3 regions of the Bradyrhizobium sp. Kon56 genome follow, and region 2 is predicted to be linked to each of the others. Evidence: predicted binding sites of a transcription regulator. Region 2 holds the regulator's gene; each other region holds the start of a gene.
What was found. The regulator PhoB, encoded in region 2, activates phosphate uptake and scavenging genes when phosphate is short. The targets are predictions, from matches to a motif close to TGTCATNNANCTGTCAT.

Region 1: AC0L3B_RS03560 (DUF2794 domain-containing protein) is a predicted target of PhoB. The motif match lies at 2,924-2,940, and genes of this name have one in related genera.
Region 3: ugpB (sn-glycerol-3-phosphate ABC transporter substrate-binding protein UgpB) is a predicted target of PhoB. The motif match lies at 2,374-2,390, and genes of this name have one in related genera.

Annotation. Positions count from the first base shown of each region.
Region 1 is NZ_JBVVOU010000002.1:100,137-107,325, reverse strand. It holds gene acnA (aconitate hydratase AcnA) at 1-1,401, shown strand, start outside; gene AC0L3B_RS03565 (DUF1223 domain-containing protein) at 1,635-2,411, shown strand; gene AC0L3B_RS03560 (DUF2794 domain-containing protein) at 3,003-3,371, shown strand; gene AC0L3B_RS03555 (GNAT family N-acetyltransferase) at 3,464-3,994, opposite strand; gene AC0L3B_RS03550 (Bax inhibitor-1/YccA family protein) at 4,223-5,014, opposite strand; gene AC0L3B_RS03545 (ABC transporter permease) at 5,285-7,189, opposite strand, start outside.
Region 2 is NZ_JBVVOU010000011.1:153,565-160,753, forward strand. It holds gene AC0L3B_RS19690 (Hsp33 family molecular chaperone) at 1-901, opposite strand, end outside; gene argF (ornithine carbamoyltransferase) at 1,066-2,001, opposite strand; gene AC0L3B_RS19700 (acetylornithine transaminase) at 2,001-3,203, opposite strand; gene AC0L3B_RS19705 (GcrA family cell cycle regulator) at 3,659-4,171, shown strand; gene phoB (phosphate regulon transcriptional regulator PhoB) at 4,419-5,126, opposite strand; gene phoU (phosphate signaling complex protein PhoU) at 5,149-5,865, opposite strand; gene pstB (phosphate ABC transporter ATP-binding protein PstB) at 5,876-6,697, opposite strand; gene pstA (phosphate ABC transporter permease PstA) at 6,694-7,189, opposite strand, start outside.
Region 3 is NZ_JBVVOU010000002.1:365,381-372,569, reverse strand. It holds gene AC0L3B_RS04905 (MarR family winged helix-turn-helix transcriptional regulator) at 1-250, opposite strand, end outside; gene AC0L3B_RS04900 (organic hydroperoxide resistance protein) at 406-831, shown strand; gene AC0L3B_RS04895 (CaiB/BaiF CoA transferase family protein) at 1,007-2,224, shown strand; gene ugpB (sn-glycerol-3-phosphate ABC transporter substrate-binding protein UgpB) at 2,445-3,761, shown strand; gene ugpA (sn-glycerol-3-phosphate ABC transporter permease UgpA) at 3,809-4,690, shown strand; gene ugpE (sn-glycerol-3-phosphate ABC transporter permease UgpE) at 4,690-5,538, shown strand; gene AC0L3B_RS04875 (sn-glycerol-3-phosphate import ATP-binding protein UgpC) at 5,544-6,623, shown strand; gene AC0L3B_RS04870 (Hsp20 family protein) at 6,918-7,189, shown strand, end outside.

The DNA.
Region 1 (7,189 bases), on a different contig from region 2:
ACCTCCTGCACCAACACCTCGAACCCGAGCGTGCTGATCGGCGCCGGTCTTCTGGCGCGCAACGCCGCCGCGAAGGGCCTCAAGGCAAAGCCGTGGGTGAAGACCTCGCTCGCCCCGGGCAGCCAGGTGGTGGCGGCCTATCTTGCCGATTCCGGTCTCCAGGCCGATCTCGACAAGGTCGGCTTCAACCTGGTCGGTTTCGGCTGCACCACCTGCATCGGTAATTCAGGTCCGCTGCCCGAGGAGATCTCGAAGTCGATCAACGACAACGGCATCGTCGCGGCTGCGGTGCTCTCCGGCAATCGCAACTTCGAAGGCCGCGTCTCACCGGACGTGCAGGCGAACTATCTGGCTTCGCCGCCGCTCGTGGTCGCCCACGCGCTCGCGGGCACCGTCACCAAGAACCTCGCCGTCGAGCCGCTCGGTGAAGGCAAGGACGGCAAGCCGGTCTACCTCAAGGACATCTGGCCGACGACCAAGGAGATCAACGCCTTCATGAAGAAGTTCGTGACCGCGTCGATCTTCAAGAAGAAGTATGCCGACGTGTTCAAGGGCGACACCAACTGGCGCAAGATCAAGACGGTCGAGAGCGAAACCTATCGCTGGAACATGAGTTCGACCTATGTGCAGAACCCGCCCTATTTCGAAGGCATGAAGAAGGAGCCGGAGCCGGTCACCGACATCGTCGAGGCCCGCATCCTCGCCATGTTCGGCGACAAGATCACCACCGACCACATCTCGCCGGCCGGTTCGATCAAGCTCACCTCGCCCGCCGGCAAATATCTCAGCGAGCACCAGGTGCGTCCGGCCGACTTCAACCAGTACGGCACGCGGCGCGGCAACCACGAAGTCATGATGCGCGGCACCTTCGCCAATATCCGCATCAAGAACTTCATGCTGAAGGGCGCCGACGGCAATATTCCGGAAGGCGGTCTCACCAAGCACTGGCCCGACGGCGAGCAGATGTCGATCTACGACGCCGCGATGAAGTACCAGCAGGAGCAGGTGCCGCTGGTGGTGTTCGCCGGCGCCGAATACGGCAACGGCTCCTCGCGCGACTGGGCCGCGAAGGGCACCCGTCTGCTCGGCGTGCGCGCCGTGATCTGCCAGAGCTTCGAGCGCATCCACCGCTCCAATTTGGTCGGTATGGGCGTGCTGCCGCTGACCTTCGAGGACGGCACCTCCTGGTCGTCGCTCGGTCTGAAGGGCGACGAGAAGGTCACGCTGCGCGGCCTCGTTGGCGACCTCAAGCCGCGCCAGAAGCTGACCGCGGAGATCGTCTCCGGCGACGGTTCGCTGCAGCGCGTTTCGCTGCTCTGCCGCATCGATACGCTGGACGAACTCGAATACTACCGCAACGGCGGCATCCTGCACTACGTGCTACGCAAGCTCGCGGCGTAAGCGCGGATTTGTGAACGGTGGCTCACTGCGAAGTGAGTAGTAGGTTACACGAAGGCGGCCTATCACAAGGCCGCCTTCACGCGTTTGCGGCAGGCTTCAGATGGGCCCGCCCGGCACAGAACCTCCCCTTGTACGGTTCTTGGACGGACAACAAATGTGTGAGGCCCGTAAGATTACGGTGACCATCCGGCGGTAAGATTTCCCCTCACGAGCAATGGTGTGCGGCGTTCGACATGACAACAATGACGGCTTCTCATCTGGTTTCACGCTGGTCCGGTGCCCTCTGGTCGGGAGCTCTTGGTCTCTGTGCAATCGTCGCCGTCATCCGCCCTGCCGAGGCTGATCCCCGCGCCGTTGTCGAATTGTTTACCTCGCAGGGCTGCTCCTCCTGCCCGCCGGCCGACAAGATCATCGGCGACCTCGCCCGCGATCCCTCGATCATCGCGCTGAGCATGCCGATCGACTATTGGGACTATCTCGGCTGGAAGGACACATTGGCCGATTCGCGCTTCTCTGCACGGCAGCGTGCCTATTCGCGCATGCGCGGCGACCGCGAAGTCTACACGCCGCAGGTCGTGGTCAACGGCTCCACGCATGTCGTCGGCAGCGACCGCACCGGCATCGAAACCGCCATCGGCAAAACCGAGGCGGGCACTGGTGTGATGAGCGTGCCGGTGACGATGTCGCTCGCGGGCAAGCAGATCAACGTCTCGGTGGCCGCGAGCAAGGAGCCGACGGCGTCCCACGGCGAGGTCTGGATCTGCTCGATTGCGAAGTCGGTGCCGATCGCGATCAGCCGCGGCGAAAATCGCGGACAGCAAGTGATCTATCACAACGTGGTGCGCAACCTGCTGAAGGTCGGCGACTGGACCGGCCGCCCGGAAAGCTGGACGGTGCCGATCGAGAACCTCACGCGTGACGGCGTCGACGGTGCCGTGGTCTATGTCCAGGACGGCAGCCGGGAGAGACCGGGCCCGATGCTGGGCGCGGCGTATACGTCGCTGCACTGACGCGCACTTCGAATCTTCCGACTCAAGCACACTCTCAATTCTCATCGTGAGGAGGCGCGTCAGCGCCGTCTCGAACCATGCAGGCCCTGCTGAGGCAGCTCGGCCTCGATTCTTCGAGACGCTGCTTCGCGGCTCCTCAGGATGAGGGGAAGAGGTTTTGCTGAGATGCTGAGATATCCGTCGAGGCAGAAACATCCCGACCCAAACAAATCGACTCAAACAAAAAAGGACCAACTCGCGTTGGCCCTCCTTGTCGTGCGAACAGACCCGATCCTGACGGCCCCGGGGGGCTGGGGGCTGAGGAATCCGGAACCGAAAGGACCGGGTCAACGCACATAGGTCTTTTCGCAACGCAGGGCGGCAGTCGCTTGGCGGAAAAGCGGCGACACTATGATTCCTGCTAACGATCCCGTGACGGTTTGCCGCGACAGAGTTCCACTGCTGCGTGTGGGCGGATTGGCTTGGATTCCAAGGTCCTTCTAAGGGCCCTTGCGGTGGGGAACAGTTGGCGCAATCATGCAACCGTCATGATCCGCGGTCGAGGGACGGTCTTCGCGGACGCGGTCATGCTGATGCGACAGGAGGCGGCCTATGAGTCTGTCGGAGGATACCGATCCGAGCGAACAGCGTGCGGCAGCGCGCCCCGCCGCTTCGAATGCGCAACTGAGCCGCGTGACGTTCAACCGGCTCGAGCTGCACCGTATTCTCAATCTCTACGGCCGGATGGTTGCCGAAGGCGAGTGGCGCGACTATGCCATCGACTTCCTCAGGGATCGCGCTGTGTTCTCGGTCTTTCGCCGCGCCTCGGAAGTGCCGATCTATCGTATCGAGAAGGATCCGCGCCTCGCGCGCAAGCAGGGCATGTACAGCGTGATCTCGGCGACGGGCTTGATCCTGCGCCGCGGCCACGAGCTGGAGCGTGTGCTCCTGGTGATCGATCGCAAATTGGCGGTGGTGTAGCAGGGATCCAGTAGCCCGGATGAGCGTAGCGACATCCGGGTCTTTGCTTGCAGCGTTCCCGGGTATCGCTTCGCTCACCCGGGCTACGGGCCTTACTTCCCCGGCACGCTCTTGGCGCCCTCGCCGAGGCTCCGCTGCATCATTACCGTGTCCAGCCAGCGGCCGAATTTCAGCCCGACGCTGGGATGCGTGCCGATCATTCTGAAGCCGGCCCTGGTGTGCACGCCGATCGAGCCGGCATTGGTGGAATCCCCAATTACCGCGATCATCTGACGGAAGCCGCGTGCCTCGCATTCGACGATCAGCCGCTCCAGCAGGAGCGCCCCGATGCCGCGGCGGTGGAAGGATGGATCGAGATAGATCGAGTTCTCGACCGTGAAGCGGTAGGCCGGGCGGGGCCGGTAGGCACCGGCATAGGCGTAGCCGGCGACGCGCCCGTCGAGGATGGCGACGAAATAGGGGTAGCCGCCATCGATCAGCGTGCGGTAGCGGCGCGTCATCTCGGCAAGGTCGGGCGGCTCCAGCTCGAACGTCGCGGTGCCCTCGCGGACAGCCTGCCGATAGATGGCCGTGATGGCGGGGAGGTCGGCCTCGGTGGTGGGCCTGATATCGGGTGCGGACATGCCGCAAGATTAGAGCCTTCCCGGGGCGGCTGGAAGAGGCAACCGTGCTTCCTCATACTCCGTCCTTGCGAGGAGCCCTTGCGACGAAGCAATCCAGAAATGCACCAGCGGAGGGACTCTGGATTGCTTCGCTGCGCTCGCAATGACGGTGGGTGTTGAGAGGCTCGCCCCAAACAAAAACCCCCGCCTCTCGGCCGGGGGTTGCTGTCGTCCACTCTGGGCTGGCGCTTAGTCGCGCTGGCCGAGGAGCTGCAGGAGCAGCGTGAACAAATTGATGAAGTTCAGGTACAGCGACAGCGCGCCGGTGATGGCCGCACGCTCTGCGATGTCACCGCCGGCCGAAGCGTAACCGTAGATGTAGTCGTTCTTCAGCCGCTGGGTATCCCAGGCGGTGAGGCCCGCGAACACCAGCACGCCGACCACCGACACGACGAACTGCAGCACCGAGCTCGCCAGGAACAGGTTCACCAGGCTCGCGATGACGATGCCGATCAGGCCCATGAACAGGAACGAACCCATTCCGCTCATGTCACGCTTGGTGGTGTAACCGTAGAGGCTGAGCGCGCCGAAAGTCGCCGCGGTGATGAAGAACACCCGGACGATCGAGGTGTGCGTGAACACCAGGAAGATCGAGGACAGCGAGACGCCCATCAGTGCCGCGAACACCCAGAACAGGATCTGGGCGGTCGAAGGAGCGAGCCGGTTGATGCCTGCCGAGATCACGAACACCATGGCGAGCGGCGCGAGCATGAACAGCCACTTCAGGGGGCTGACGAACATCGCGTAGCCGAACGGCGTCAGGAACAGCTTGCCGACCCGCACGGCTTCCGGGGTCGGAACGTCCGTCACGGCGGCCATGTAGACGCCGAGGGCGGCAAGGCCGGTGATGGCCAGGCCGATGCTCATGTAGTTGTAGATGCGCAGCATGTAGGCGCGCAGGCCGGCATCGACCGTCGCGGCGTCAACACGCCCGGCGGCCCTGCCGAAAGGAGAAGCGTAATTGCGGTCTAGGTCCGACATGGTCGAATTCCCGTTGGTTGGTCCGGTCCGGCATGAGGGTCGCCATGCCGCCGGTTCGTCAAATTCTATCTCGGATACCGATGTCTGCCGACTAAATTTTGGCTAACAATCGGGGCTCCGAACCCATTCGATATGTGGGAAACTAACACATTCGCTGCAACCGTCCACGCGCGGCTGAATGTCGCCCTTACCTGCAATCCAGACGAGCGGACGTGGTTAATCGCTGGAATCGTGCGATTTCGCTCCCGTGCCGCCGCCCGCTACCATTTGTCACAAATTCCGCAACACCGTGGCGGGCTTTTTGTTCAACGCCAGCAGGGTGCCGGCGAGCCCGAGGCCGACCGTGACGACCAAGGCAGCCGCGACCACGCCGGCTGCGCTGCCGCCCTGCCAGACGAAAGTGAGGGTCATCAGCCGGGTCACGATCATCCAGGCCGCGACGCTGCCGGCGAAAACGCCGAAGACCGCGGTGGCAAGCCCGATCAGGAGGTATTCGAGCGCATAGGCGCCGAGCAGCCGCAGCCGGGTCGCGCCCAGGGTCTTGAGGATCACCGCATCGTAGACCCGGTGGCGATGGCCGGCGGCGAGCGCGCCGCCGAGCACCAGGATCGCCGAGATCAGGGTCACCGCGCTGGCGCCGCGGATCGCCAGCGCCAGGTTGGTCACGACCGAGCCGACCGTCTCCATCACCTCGCGCACGCGCACGCTCGTCACCATCGGATAGGCGTCAGCGACCTCCTTGATGATCTTGCCGTCGCCGGCCGCATCGCCGCCGGCTTCCGTCAGCGTCGCGATGTGGGTGTGCGGCGCGCCCTTGAATGCGTTCGGCGAGAACACGAGGACGAAATTGATGCCGAGGCCCTGCCAGTCGATGCTGCGCAGATTGCTGATCTTCGCGGGGATGTCGCGGCCGAGGATATTGACCACGACCTCGTCGCCGACCTTGAGGCCGAGTCCGTCCGCGATCTTCTTCTCCATCGAAACCAGCGGCGGGCCGGAATAATCGGCGCTCCACCACTCGCCCTCGACCACCTTGGAGCCCTTCGGCAGCTCGGCGGTATAGGTCAGGCCGCGGTCGCTCTGCAGCACCCACTCGGAATCGGTGCTGGGCTTGAGCTCCTCGGCGCGGACACCACGGGCTCCGACGATCCGTCCGCGCAGCATCGGCACGTCGTCGACTTTCGCGCCAGGGGCGATCTGGCGCAGGTATGTGTCGAACTGCTCGGCCTGCGTGCTCGGAATGTCGATGAAGAAGAACGATGGCGCGTGCTCGGGCAGCGCCGCCAGGAACTGCCGGCGCAGATTGCCGTCGATCTGGGTGATGGTGACGAGCACGGCGAGCCCGAGCCCGAGCGACAGCACGACCGAGGGCGTCAGCGCGCCCGGCCGGTGGATGTTGGCAATCGCAAGTCGCAGCATCGGCCATCGCGTGCGCGGCAGCCGCCGTGCGATCGTCATCAGCAGGGCGGCAATGCCGCGGAGCAGCGCGAACACGACCACGGAGGAGGCCACGAACACCGCGGCGATGCGCTTGTCGAAGGACAGCCCGATCACGACCGCGATGAGCAGCGCGATCACGACGGCCATGAAGACGAGATAGCTCCAGCGTGGCCGATGCCATTCGGAGCTGATGGTGTCGCGGAACAGCGCCGCCACCGGCACGTCGTGCACTCGCCCGAGCGGCCACAGGCCGAAGGCAAGCGCCGTGAGCAGCCCGTAGACGAACGACAGCGCGAGCTCGTCGGCATGCACCGCCGGCACCACCGGCAGGGGCAGCAGCTTGCCGAATAGGCCGACGATCGCGAACGGCATGGCGGCGCCTAGTGCGAGGCCGATCACTGAGCCGATCGCGGCGAGCAGGAGAACCTGGGCGAGATAGATGCCGAACACGTCGCGCCCGGTGGCGCCGACGGCCTTGAAGGCCGCGATCACCTCGAGCTTGTGGTCGATATGGGCCTTGACGGCATTGGCAACGCCGACGCCGCCGACCAGCAGCGCGGCGAGGCCGACCAGCGTCAGGAACTGCGTGAAGCGGTTGATGTTGCGCTCGAGCTGCGGCGAGGCATTGGAGCGGCTGCGGACCTCCCAGCCGGCCTGCGGCGCGGCGTTGCGGGCGTCCGCGATGAAGGCGTCGGTGGCGCGCTCGTTGTTGGCGATCTCCGGCAGCTTCACACG
Region 2 (7,189 bases):
TCTTTAGCATCGATGCCACCGCATCGCGCGAGCAGGAGCATTGCGCCTTCAAGGGCAGCGGATTGAACACGCGCACGCCGCGCTCGTGGAACAGGCGGTAGAGCAGCCGCTCCCCGGACAGCTCCGGATCGATCAGCTCAACGTCTTCGACGGTCTCGATCAGCGAGCGTGCCTCGACCCAGGCATCGTCTTCAGCGACGGCGTGCACTTCGACGCCTTCGGGCGCATCGCCGGGATGCAGATCGGCCTGCCGCGCACGCTCGGGCGCCTTCGGCAGGAACTGCATCAGCATGCCGCCAGCACGCCAGCGATGCTTGCCGCCGTCGTTCGAACGCCATTCCTCGCCGACAGCGAGACGCACGCGTGTCGGGATCTGCTCGGAGCGCAGGAAATATTCGTGAGCGGCGTCTTCGAGGCTGCCGCCGTCGAGCGCGACCAGGCCCTGGTAGCGGCTCATGTCGGGGCCTTGGTCGATGGTCATGGCGAGATGACCGTGGCCCAGCAGCGCGCCGGAATGCGTGCCAGTATCTTTGGCCTCGCCGAGGCGCGCGGCGTCGTAGCGCGCATAGGCGCGCAGGCGATCCGGCGCCTGATAGTCCACGACCAGGAACGACACCGGACCGTCGGTCTGGGCCTGGAGAATGAAGCGGCCCTCGAACTTCAGCGAGGAGCCAAGCAGCGTGGTCAGCACGATGGCCTCGCCGAGCAGCTTGCCGACCGGCGCGGGATAATCGTGCTTGGTCAGGATTTCGTCGAGCGCCGGACCAAGCCGCACCAGCCGACCGCGCACATCGAGCGCGTCGACCTCGTAAGGCAGCACGGCGTCATCGATCGGAACCGCGGATGGCGCGCGAACCGGGCCTTCAGGCCCGGTTTTCATATCAGGGGATTGGGAAACCATGGCGCTTTATCTGGGGTCGGAAGGCGGAATTGGAAGGGGGTGAGGGCTGGGGTCCGGAATGCAGAACGGATCGTACGCAAGCAGGGCAAATTCAGCGTCGTCCTGGCGAAAGCCAGGACGACGATGAAGACCTACTTCGCCGGCACGGCGGATACCGGCCCGGATTACTTCACCGCGTCGAAGCACCAGGCCAGAATGCCCTTCTGCGCGTGCAGGCGGTTTTCGGCCTCGTCGAACACGACGGATTGTGGACCGTCGATCACCTCGTCGGTGACCTCCTCGCCCCGATGGGCGGGCAGGCAGTGCATGAACAGCGCATCCGGCTTGGCAAGCGACATCAGCTGCGCATTGACCTGATAGGGCTTGAGCACGTTGTGGCGGTGCTCGCCTTCCTTGTCGCCCATCGACACCCAGGTGTCGGTCACGACACAATCGGCGCCGCGCACGGCGGCTTCGGCATCCGTGCCGAGCATGATCGGCGCGCCCGTCGCCTTGATGAAGTCGCGCATCGCCTTTTTCGGCGCGAGCTCCGGAGGCGTCGCGACATTGAGCTGGAACTTGAAGCGCTCGGCGGCGTGCGCCCAGGAGGCGAGCACGTTGTTGTCGTCGCCGGTCCAGGCCACGGTCTTGCCCTCGATCGGGCCGCGATGTTCCTCGTAGGTCATGAGGTCCGCCATCACCTGGCAGGGATGCGAGCGGCGCGTCAGGCCGTTGATGACGGGCACGGTGGCGTTTGCCGCAAGCTCCAGCAGCGCATCGTGATTGAGAATGCGGATCATGATGGCGTCGACATAGCGCGACAGCACGCGCGCGGTGTCGGCGATGGTCTCGCCGCGGCCGAGCTGCATTTCGGCGCCGGTGAGCATGATGGGCTCGCCGCCGAGCTGGCGCATGGCGACGTCGAAAGACACCCGCGTCCGCGTCGAGGGGCGCTCGAAGATCATCGCCAGGGTCTTGCCTTCGAGCGGCCTGACCGGCTGATGCGCCTTCTGCTTCGCCTTCATCGCGGAGGACGCAGCGAGCATGCGCTTGAGCTCCGACAGCGGCAGCTCGTTGATATCGAGGAAGTGCTTCGGTGTTTTATCGGGCGACTTGCTCATCAGCTTGACGCCCGCTTGTTGCCGGACAACGCGGTGCAGGCGCGCTCGAGCCGCCCGACGCTGTCCTCGATCTCGGCTTCGGTGACGATCAAAGGCGGCAGGAAACGCACGACATTGTCGCCGGCACCGACGGTGAGCAGCTTTTGGTCGCGCAAGGCTGCAACGAGATCGCCGGAGGGCACCACGGCCTTGATGCCGATCAGGAGGCCCTCGCCGCGCACTTCGCTGACGACATCGCCGTGTCGGTCGATCACGGAGGCGAGCTTCTGCTTGAGCAGCAGCGACATCCTCTGCACGTGGTCGAAGAAGCCGGGCTTGAGCATGACGTCGAGCACGGCGTTCGCAGCCGCGATCGCGAGCGGATTGCCCCCGAAGGTCGAGCCGTGCGAGCCCGGCGTCATGCCGGACGCCGCTTCCGCGGTCGCAAGGCAGGCGCCGATCGGGAAGCCGCCGCCGAGCGCCTTGGCCAGCGACATCACGTCGGGTTCGACGCCAAGGCGGCGGTACGCGAACAGATCGCCGGTGCGGCCCATGCCGGTCTGCACCTCGTCGAAGGCGAGCAACAGACCCTTCTCGTCGCAGAGCTGGCGCAACGCCCTCAGGAAGGCGGGCGTTGCCGAACGCACACCGCCCTCGCCCTGGATCGGCTCGATCAGGATGCCGGCGGTCTGCGGACCGATTGCCTTTTTCACGGCATCGAGATCGCCATGCGCAACCTGGTCGAAGCCCTCCATCGGAGGGCCGAAACCTTCGAGATATTTTGCCGATCCCGTTGCGGCCAGCGTCGCCAGCGTGCGGCCATGGAAGGCGCCTTCGAAGGTGATCATGCGATAGCGGTCGGGATGACCCTTTGCGGCGTGATAACGGCGCACGACCTTGATCACGCATTCCAGCGCTTCGGCGCCGGAATTGCAGAAGAACACGAAATCCGCGAAACTTTCATTGCACAGGCGCGCGGCGAGCTTTTCGCCGTCCGGGCTCTGGAACAGATTCGACATGTGCCAGAGCTTGGTGGCCTGCTCCTGCAACGCCGCGACCAGCGCCGGATGGGCATGGCCGAGCGCATTCACCGCCACCCCGGAGGTGAAATCGAGATAGCGCTCGCCATTGGTCGCGATCAGCCAGCAGCCTTCGCCACGCTCGAAACCAAGGTCGGACCTGGCGAAAACGGGGAGCAAATGCGGCGCTGCGCTGTTAGTCATGATGGTCACTTGAATGTTGCGGACGGAGTGAGCGTGCATTGCGCAACGCACCATCGACCGGCCCGGAAAACGAAACGTGCCGCCTCTTGAGGGCGGCACGTGCGACTATCTTAGGCCTGGTGAAACGGGTGTCAATGCCGCCCGGAAAGCCTCGCGAAACGCTGAATCCGTAGTCTTGCGGTGCCGATTTTGCGGGATTTGGCCACGGAACATGTGGAAGCGAGTCGGCGGACTCTTGCGCGGGAGTCACGCCATATTGTAGCGTTTGGATTGTCAGATACGACATCTCGTGCAGTGGTTCTGATCTTTAAGTCCTTATGTACCGGCGTAAACGTTCGGGCGTTCAAGACGCGCCCGGCGAGCCTTAAGGGATTCTGGCGGCACGGGTTTTTGAAGGCTTAGGCATTCGCTGCGAGGCCCCAGGATGGCTGGCGCGCAGCGAGGGAAAGGGTGCAATGACGGTTTTGACCTGGTCCGATGATCGCGTCGAGCAGCTGAAAAAGCTCTGGGAGGCCGGACTTTCGGCCAGCCAGATCGCGGCGGAGCTCGGCAATGTGACCCGCAATGCCGTGATCGGCAAAGTGCACAGGCTCGGCCTTTCGGGCCGCGCCAAGAGCCCATCATCGGCAGCGCCGCGGCCGCGCAAGGCGCGCCCCGCGCAGCACATGATGCGGGTGAGCCGCCCGATCTCGCGCGGCAACACCGCGCTGGCGCAGGCCTTCGAGGTGGAGGCTGAGCCGGATCCGGTCACCTATGACAACGTGGTGCCGATGAGCCAGCGGCTGTCGCTGCTGGAATTGAACGAGGCGACCTGCCACTGGCCGGTCGGCGATCCCTCGAGCCCGGACTTCTTCTTCTGCGGTGGAAGGGCGCTGTCCGGACTGCCCTATTGCGCCCAGCACTCGCGCGTTGCGTACCAGCCGGCGTCGGATCGGCGCCGCGCACCGGTGAAGCCGGGTCCGCGGTAATCACGGCAAGTCGTCGCGCGAAGACGATTCAACAATTTCAGCGTCGTCCCGGCCTAGTGCGCAATTGCGCACGGGGGGCCGGGACCCATACTCCGAGCACGCAATAATCGTGCGGAAGGGGTCACTCCGAGTCTTCGCCAAACCACGTTCGGTGGTTATGGGCCCGGATCAGCGCTCGCTTCGCTCGCTTGTCCGGGACGACGGCTGAGAATGCAGGGACAACTCGCCAACAAACAAGCCTGCAACCCTACACCTGCTCCGCCTTGGCAAACCGATCATCCAGCGCGTAGCCGGCGCCGCGGACGGTGCGGATCGGGTCCTGCTCGCGGCCGAGATTGAGCAGCTTGCGCAGGCGGCCGATATGCACGTCGACGGTGCGCTCGTCGATATAGATGTCGCGACCCCAGACGCTGTCGAGCAGTTGCTCGCGCGAGAACACGCGCCCCGGATGCTCCAGGAAGAACTCCAGCAGGCGATATTCGGTCGGACCGAGATCGATCGGCCGGCCCGAGCGCGCCACGCGGCGCTTGTCGCGGTCGAGCTCGATGTCGCCAAAAGCAAGCACCGTCGCGAGCCGCTCCGGGCTTGCGCGCCGCAGCAGGCCTTTCACGCGCGCCAGCAGCTCCGGCACCGAGAACGGCTTGACGATGTAATCGTCGGCGCCGGTCGCAAGACCCCGCACCCGCTCGCTCTCCTCGCCGCGCGCGGTGAGCATGATGATCGGGAGCTGCTTGGTCTCGGGACGGGTGCGAAGCCGCCGGCACAATTCGATGCCTGACAGGCCCGGCAGCATCCAGTCGAGCACGATCAGATCGGGGATGTGCTCCTTGAGGCGGGTGTCGGCGTCGTCGCCGCGCATCACCGTCTCGACGTCATAGCCGTCGCCTTCGAGGTTGTAGCGGAGAAGCTCGGTCAGGGCTTCCTCGTCCTCAACCACCATAATGCGTGCGCCCATCGGGTCGTCGCTCCCTAAGTCTTCAGGTGTTCGGTACCGTGTTGGCGAAGGTCGTCATGTCGCCCTTCGGCCGCTTGTCGGTGATGGCCTGGCCCTCGATCATGTAGAACACGGTCTCGGCGATGTTGGTGGCGTGGTCGCCGATCCGCTCGATGTTCTTGGCGCAGAACATCAGATGGATGCAGAACGAGATGTTGCGCGGATCCTCCATCATGTAGGTGAGGAGCTCGCGGAACAGCGAGGTGCAGATGGCGTCGACCTCCTCGTCGCCCTTCCAGACCGCCATCGCCGCCGGCAGATCATGCGCGGCATAGGCGTCCAGCACCGACTTGACCTGCTGCTGCACGAGGTCGGTCATGTGCTCGAGGCCGCGGAACAGCTTGAGCGGATGGAAGTCCGTCTCCAGCGCCGCGACGCGCTTGCCCATGTTCTTGGCGAGGTCGCCGATGCGCTCGAGATCGGTCGCGACGCGCATGGCGCCGACGATCTCGCGCAGATCGACCGCCATCGGCTGGCGGCGGGCGATGGTGAGCACCGCACGCTCCTCGATGCGCTTCTGCAGCGCGTCGAGCTCGGTGTCGATGGCGACGACGCGCTGGCCGAGCGGGACGTCGCGGCGGATCAGCGCGTCGACGGACTCGACGATCATGCGCTCGGCGATGCCGCCCATCTCGGCGACCAGGCGAGTGAGTTCCTGGAGGTCGGTGTCGAAAGCCTTTGCGGTATGTTCAGAACCCATGTCGCGTCTCCTAGCCGAACCGGCCGGTGATGTAATCCTGCGTGCGCCGATCTGACGGCGACGTGAAGATCTTGCTGGTGTCGTCGAACTCTATCAGCTCGCCGAGATACATGAAGGCGGTCTTGTCGGAGACGCGCGCCGCCTGTTGCATGTTGTGGGTGACGATAGCGATCGTGTAATCCTCGGACAGCTCCTGGATCAGCTCCTCGACCTTGGCGGTCGAGATCGGGTCGAGCGCCGAACAGGGTTCGTCGAACAGGATCACCTCGGGCCGCACCGCGACGGTGCGGGCGATGCAGAGGCGCTGCTGCTGGCCGCCGGAGAGCGACAGGCCGGAGGCGTTGAGCTTGTCCTTGACCTCGTTCCACAGCGCGCCGCCGCGCAGCGCCTTCTCGACGCGGCCGTCCATCTCGGACTTCGAGATCTTCTCATAGAGACGGATGCCGAACGCGATGTTCTCGTAGATCGTCATCGGGAACGGCGTCGGCTTCTGGAACACCATGCCGACGCGGGCGCGCAGCAAATTGAGGTCCAGCCTGGGGTCGAGGATGTTGGTCTGATCGAGCATCAGCTGACCGGTGGCGCGCTGGCCGGGATAGAGGTCGTACATCCGGTTGAAGATGCGCAGCAGGGTCGACTTGCCGCAGCCCGACGGTCCGATGAACGCCGTAACGCGGTTGGCGCCGAGCGTCAGGTTGATGTTCTTCAGCGCATGGTGCTCGCCGTAATAGAAGTTCAGGTTACGCACGGTCACCTTCGGGGGCGCCTCGGGCAGCACCGCCGCGTGCGGCAGTCCACCGGACGCGCTCATCGACACGGAAAGATCACTCATTTTGCGGTCCTCTCGGCGCCAAGGATGCGCGCGAAAATATTAAGGGCAAGAACGGTCAGGGTGATGAGCAGCGCCCCGCTCCAGGCCAACTGCTTCCAATAGGCATAGGGGCTCTGCACGAAGTTGTTGATGGTCACAGGCAGGTTCGCCATCGTCTTGTTCAGGCCGAGGCTGAAGAACTGGTTCGATAGCGCGGTGAACAGCAGCGGCGCGGTTTCACCGGCGACGCGAGCGGTCGCGAGCAGCACGCCGGTGATGAGACCCGATCGGGCAGCCCGATAAGCGATCCGCTTGATCACCAGCGAACGCGGCAGGCCGAGCGCCGAGGCCGCCTCGCGCAACGCGTTCGGCACCAGCAGCAGCATGTCCTCGGTCGTGCGCAGCACCACCGGGATCACGATGACCGCGAGGGCGAGCGAGCCTGCGATCGCCGAGAAGCCGCGCATCGGCACCACCACGGCGCCGTAGATGAACAGGCCGATGATGATCGAG
Region 3 (7,189 bases), on a different contig from region 2:
CCTCGAGCCGCTTGAGCAGCGGTGTCAGCGTGCCCGAATCCAGGTGCAGCTTTTCGCCGATGCTCTTGACCGGCACGTCGTCGCGCTCCCACAGCACCAGCATCACCAGATATTGCGGATAGGTCAGGCCGAGCCGGTCCAGCAGCGGCTTGTAGACGCGGTTGAACGCATGCGCGGCGGAATAGACCGCGAAGCAGATCTGGTTGTCGAGGCGCAGCGGCGCGTCCGCTGCCGAATGTTTCCGGGGCATCGAGAATCTCACAGGACTTGCTCCATTCTGGGGCCGGCCGTCGCTACATTCAATTGCGAACAATTAAATGTGAGACGCTATAATTTCAATTGCGCGCAATCTAATTGCCTGCGATAAAGATGGCGCCCCCACCCCGAAAACACAGGGAGACAAAAATGTCAGTGAACGTCCTCTACAAGACCAGCGCAAAGGCCACCGGCGGCCGCGACGGCCATGCCGCGACCCTGGACGGCGCGCTCGACGTCAAGCTCACCACGCCGAAGGAGCTCGGCGGCGGAGGCGGCGCCGGCAACAATCCCGAGCAGCTGTTTGCTGCGGGCTATGCCGCCTGCTTCATCGGCGCGATGAAGTTCGTGTCCTCGCAGGGCGGCCCCAAGGTTCCGGCCGACGCCTCCGTGACTTCGACCGTCGGCATCGGCCCGCGCGCGGCCGGCGGCTTCGGTCTCGACATCGACCTTGCCGTCTCGCTGCCAGGCCTCGCCCGCGCGGAAGCCGAGGCGCTGGTCGAGAAGGCGCACCAGGTGTGCCCGTATTCCAACGCGACGCGCGGCAATGTCGACGTCCGCCTGACGGTGGTCTGACCGGTTTCGGTGAAGCGGCTGGCCCGGGATACCCCCGGGCCGGCCGCTTCCCTTTATTTGCCATCTCGCGGGATTGCGGCGAGCGGCCTGCATGACGCCCTACGCGCGAAGCCATTGCCGGCTCGGACGAACCTCGTTAGGCCTGTGATCACATCGACACAGGGGACGCGAAGGCATGACTGAAGCCGCCAGTTCTGGAGCTGCCATGGGTGCAATGAGCGGCCTGCGCGTCATCGATCTGACGCGCGTGCTCGGCGGCCCCTATTGCACCCAGATCCTCGCCGACCATGGCGCCGACGTGATCAAGGTCGAGCCGCCCGCAGGCGACGAGGTACGCGACTGGGGCCCTCCCTTCCACGAGGAAGACGCGGCCTATTTCATCGGCATCAACCGCAACAAGCGCTCGATCGGCCTCGACCTCGCCTCCGAGGGCGGCCGGACCGTGCTGCTCAAGATGCTGGAGAGCGCCGACGTCCTGATCGAGAACTTCAAGCCGGGCACGCTGGAGAAATGGGGCATCGGCAACGAGGTGTTACGCGAGAAATTTCCGCGCCTCGTGCATTGCCGGATCTGCGGCTTCGGCGCCGACGGCCCGCGCGGCGGCAATCCCGGCTATGACGCCATCATCCAGGCCATGACCGGCATGATCGCGGCGACCGGCTCGCCCGAGAGCGGACCGATGCGGATCGGCGTGCCGCTGGTCGACATCGGCACCGGCCTCTATGCGGCGATCGGCATCTTGATGGCGCTGTCGGAGCGGCAGCGCTCGGGCCAGGGCCAGTTCCTGGAGACCACGCTGTACGAGACCGGTCTCGCCATCATGCATCCGCACACCGCGAATTATTTCATGCATGGCAAGCCGCCGTCGCTCACCGGCAACGAGCATCCCAACCTCGTGCCCTATGCGATCTTCCCGACCAAGACCGACGACATCTTCATCGGCGTCGGCAATGACGGCACCTTCCGCAAGCTCGCCAAGGAGATCGGCAAGCCCGAGCTCGGCACCGATCCGCGCTTTGCGCGCAACAAGGATCGCATCGGCAATCGCGAGGCGCTGCGGGCCGAGCTTGCCGCCGTGTTCAGCCAGCACGAGGCCGAGCCGCTGTGCAATCGCCTGCTCGCCGCGGGCCTGCCCGCCGGCCCCGTGCAGAAGATCGACCAGGCATTGACCAACCCGCACACGATCGCGCGCGGCGATATTATCGAGAAGGATTGGTACAAAGGCGTGGCGTCGCCGATCCGGCTCGACCGCAGCAAGCCGAGCCTGCGGCGCCTGCCGCCGAAATTCAGCGAGCACGCCGCCGAGGTCCTGGGCGAATTCGGCTACTCCAGGTCCGAGATCGACGCGATGGTCGAGCAGGGCACTGTCTGCGGCCCCGAGCGCAAGCGCTAGCGCCCTCGCCTTCCACATCCCACGGCAATGCCGCAGTGCGGTGCGGGCGCTCTGTGCACCGCGAACGGAGGACGCTGCGCGCGCGGCATTCGCCTATTTGACGGCTTCCCTTTTCCAGCGCTTGCCGCTTTCGTTTCGGCCGCTTACACAGTCATGTGAACGTCATATGGCGCTGCTAGCGCAAGCGATCATTTTTGACGGCCCAAGGGAGGTTTACTTGATGGCTCTTCGACATTTTGGAGCGGCTGCCGCTATTGCACTCACGATTGGACTGTCGGCCTCGCCGGCCTTGGCCGTGACCGAAATCCAGTGGTGGCACGCGATGACCGGCGCCAACAACGACGTCATCGTCAAGCTCGCCACCGACTTCAACGCGTCGCAGAGCGACTACAAGGTGATCCCGACCTACAAGGGCAACTATCCCGATACGATGAACGCCGGCATCGCGGCGTTCCGCGCCGGCAACGCCCCGCACATCATGCAGGTGTTCGAAGTCGGCACCGCGACCATGATGGCCGCGACCGGCGCCGTGAAGCCCGTCTACAAGCTGATGGCCGACGCCGGCGAGAAGTTCGACCCCAAGATCTACCTGCCCGCCATCACCGGCTATTATTCGACGTCGAAGGGCGAGATGCTGTCCTTCCCTTTCAACTCGTCCTCGACCGTGATGTGGGTGAACCTCGACGAGCTGAAGAAGGCGAACGTAGAGATCCCGAAGACCTGGCCCGAAACGTTCGAGGCCGCCAAGAAGCTGAAGGCTGCCGGTCATGACACCTGCGGCTTCTCGGGCTCCTGGATCACCTGGGTCAATCTCGAGCAGCTCTCGGCGTGGCACAACGTGCCGCTCGCCAGCAAGGCCAACGGCCTCGACGGCTTCGACACCGTGCTCGAGTTCAACGGACCGCTTCAGGTCAAGCATCTCGAAACCCTGGTCGAGCTGCAGAAGACCAAGACCTATGACTACGCCGGCCGCACCAACACCGGCGAGGGTCGCTTCACCTCCGGCGAATGCCCGATCTACCTGACCTCGTCGGCGTTCTTCGGCAACGTCAAGGCACAGGCCAAGTTCAACTTCACCGCCGTGCCGATGCCGTATTATCCGGACGTCAAGGGCGCGCCGCAGAACTCGATCATCGGCGGCGCTTCGCTGTGGGTGATGGGCGGCAAGTCGGCCGAGGAATACAAGGGCGTCGCGAAATTCCTGACCTTCCTCTCCGACACCGATCGCCAGGTCTACATCCACAAGGCCTCCGGCTACCTGCCGATCACCAAGGCGGCCTACGCCAAGGCGAAGGAAGAAGGCTTCTACAAGGATCAGCCCTATCTCGAGACCCCGCTGCTCGAGCTGACCAACAAGGAGCCGACCGAGAATTCGCGCGGTCTGCGCCTCGGCAACATGGTGCAGCTGCGTGACGTCTGGTCGGAAGAGATTGAGCAGGCGCTGGCCGGCAAGAAGACCGCCAAGCAGGCGCTCGATGCCGCCGTCGAGCGCGGCAACACGATGCTGCGGCAGTTCGAAAAGACCGCCGTCAAGTGAGGCAATGAGCGGCAGGCCGCGACCCGGCCTGCCGCTCTGCTGGCATCATGCAAAAGCAAGCCATCTTCCAGTCAAGACTGTTACCGTACGCGCTGGTTGCGCCGCAGCTCGCGATCGTCCTGATTTTCTTCTATTGGCCGGCCCTGCAGGCGGTGATCCAGTCCTTCCTGCTCCAGGATGCGTTCGGTCTGTCGACCACCTTTGTCTGGTTCGAGAATTACGTCGAGCTGTTCAAGGACGCAGCCTATTTCGAGGCGATCGTCCGGACCTTCTTGTTCTCGTTCGCCATTGCCGTCTCGTCGCTGTCCTTTGCGCTGCTGCTCGCCGTGATGGCGGACAAGCCGCTGCGTGGCTCGATGCTCTACCGCACGCTCCTGATCTGGCCCTATGCGGTGGCACCGCCCGTGGTCGGCGTGCTCTGGATCTTCATGCTGCATCCCTCGCTCGGCGTGCTCTCGCGCTATCTGCGCAATATGGGCGTCGACTGGAATCCGCTGCTCGACGGCGATCAGGCCGCGGCGCTGATCATCCTCGCCGCCGCGTGGAAGCAGATCTCCTATAATTTCCTGTTCTTCCTCGCCGGCCTGCAAGCGATCCCAAAGAGCGTGTTCGAGGCCGCCGCGATCGACGGCGCCCGTCCGATGCGGCGGTTCTGGACCGTGACCTTCCCGTTGCTGTCGCCGACCATCTTCTTCCTGCTGGTGGTCAACATCGTCTACGCCTTCTTCGACACGTTCGGCATCATCGACACGATGACCCGCGGCGGCCCCGGAACGTCGACGGTCACGCTGGTCTACAAGGTCTATTCCGACGGCCTGCTCGGCGGCAATCTCGGCAGCTCGGCGGCGCAGTCGGTGATCCTGATGGTCATGGTCATCGTGCTCACCGGAATCCAGTTCCGGTTCGTCGAACGCAAGGTGACCTACTGATGGTCGAGGAAGAGGGCTTCCGGCGCTACATCGCCCACATCATCCTCTGGATCGGGATCGCGGTCGTCGCCTTCCCCGTCTACATCGCGTTCGTCGCCTCGACCCAGGACAACGCGCTGATCGCCAACGGGCAGATGTCGCTGCTGCCGGGCGGCCATTTCTTCGAGGTCTACTACCAGACCATTTTCGTCGGCACGAGCGGATCGACCCGCGAGCCCGTCGGCAACATGATGCTGAACTCGCTGGTGATGGCGCTGCTGATCGCGGTCGGCAAGATCGCGATCTCGATCATCTCGGCCTACGCGATCGTCTATTTCCGCTTTCCCTTCCGGATGCCGATCTTCTGGATCATCTTCATCACGCTGATGCTGCCGGTCGAGGTGCGCATCTATCCGACCTACAAGATCGTCGCCGATCTGCACATGCTCGACAGCTATGCGGGCCTGTCACTGCCGCTGATCGCCTCCGCCACCGCGACGCTGCTGTTTCGCCAGTTCTTCATGACTGTGCCGGACGAGCTGCTGGAGGCCTCGCGCATCGACGGCGCCGGTCCCCTGCGCTTCTTCTGGGATACGCTGCTGCCGCTGTCGCGCACCAACATGGCGGCGCTGTTCGTGATCCTCTTCATCCTCGGCTGGAATCAATATCTCTGGCCGCTGCTGATCACCACCCGCGACGACATGCAGACCATCCAGGTCGGCATCCGCAAGATGATCACCACCACCGACGCGCTGACCGAATGGCCGATCGTGATGGCGACGGCCGTGCTCGCGATGCTGCCGCCGGTGTTCGTCGTCGTCGTGATGCAGAAACTGTTCGTGCGCGGACTCGTGGAGACGGAAAAGTAAATCCCATGGCTAACGTCACCCTGCGCAACGTCCGCAAAACCTATCCCGGCGGCTTCGAGGCCATCAAGGGCGTCAACGTCGATGTCGGCGACGGCCAGTTCTGCGTGCTGGTCGGGCCCTCCGGCTGCGGCAAGTCGACATTGCTGCGCATGGTCGCAGGCCTCGAAACCGTCACCGGCGGCGAGATCGACATCGGCGGCCGCATCGTCAACCAGATCGAGCCCGCCGACCGCGACATCGCGATGGTGTTCCAGAACTACGCGCTCTATCCGCATATGAGCGTCTTCAACAACATGGCTTACGGCCTGCGCAACCGCGGCATGAAGGAGGCCGAGGTCAAGACCCGCGTCGACGAAGCCGCCCGCGTGCTCGAGCTCACCTCGATGCTGGAGCGCAAGCCGCGCCAGCTCTCCGGCGGCCAGCGCCAGCGCGTCGCCATGGGCCGCGCCATCGTGCGCCAGCCGAAGGTGTTTCTGTTCGACGAGCCGCTGTCCAACCTCGACGCAAAGCTCCGCATCGCGATGCGGGTCGAGATCCGCAAATTGCAGCGCCGGCTCAACACCACCTCGGTCTACGTCACCCACGACCAGCTGGAGGCGATGACGCTCGCCGACATTCTCGTGGTGATGAATGGCGGCCAGGTCGAGCAGGTCGGCAATCCCTTGGCGATCTACGAGAAGCCGGCGACGACTTTCGTCGCCTCCTTCATCGGCGCGCCACCGATGAATCTGATGTCCATTCGCGCCGACGAGATCAAGTCGCAGCTCGGCAGCACCGACGCCGGCATCCTCGGCATTCGCCCGGAGGATTTCGTCATCACCGACCAGACCCCGGCCGGCGGCGTCGCCCTTCCGCTCACCGTGGAAGCGATCGAGCGCGTCGGCGCCGAAACCTTCGTTTACGGCACGCGGGCCCAGGACGAGCAGCGCATCGCCGCCAACCCCGGCGAACTGCCGCCCGGCGAGGTCATCGTCCGCATTCCCGGCTCAGAGGCGCCGCCGATCGGCGAGAAGATCCGCGTCGCAGCAATGCGCCAAAAGCTGCATCTGTTCAGCGGCGATGGGCGGACGCGGATCGAGGCCTGACCGGGTTCCGCTGGGCCGTCGATTAAAAAACGCGAAAACAACCCCATGCACAGTAGAAGGGGGTTTGTTTTTGTTGAGAAAAATCACACCGCAATTTCGTCGGGCCGGCTTGTGGCAGGCGTTTCGCGCCATGGCGACAAGTCAGCTTTTGTGCATGGCAGAGCGGGTGAGCTGCCAGTCCACAGCCCCGGCTACGTCCTTGAACCCACACGCGGATATGCCCATATTGCTGATCAAGGGGTGCCTGTACGGGCCCTGATGCACCAAAGTCGCTTCGAGAGGACTTTGTAAACTATGTCTCGTGTTCCCACGCTTTCCAGTCCCTTCCTTCTGGGCTTCGACGAGATCGAGCGCGTGCTCGATCGGGTCGTCAAAGGCGCCGACGGTTACCCTCCCTACAATATCGAGAGGTGCGACCGGTCGGAGGGCCAGCCCGAGCGTCTGCGGATCACGCTGGCGGTCGCCGGATTCACCCGCGACCAACTCGATGTAACCATTGAGGAAAACCAGCTCGTCATTCGCGGGCGGCAGCAGGACGACAAGACCCGGCAATACATCCATCGCGG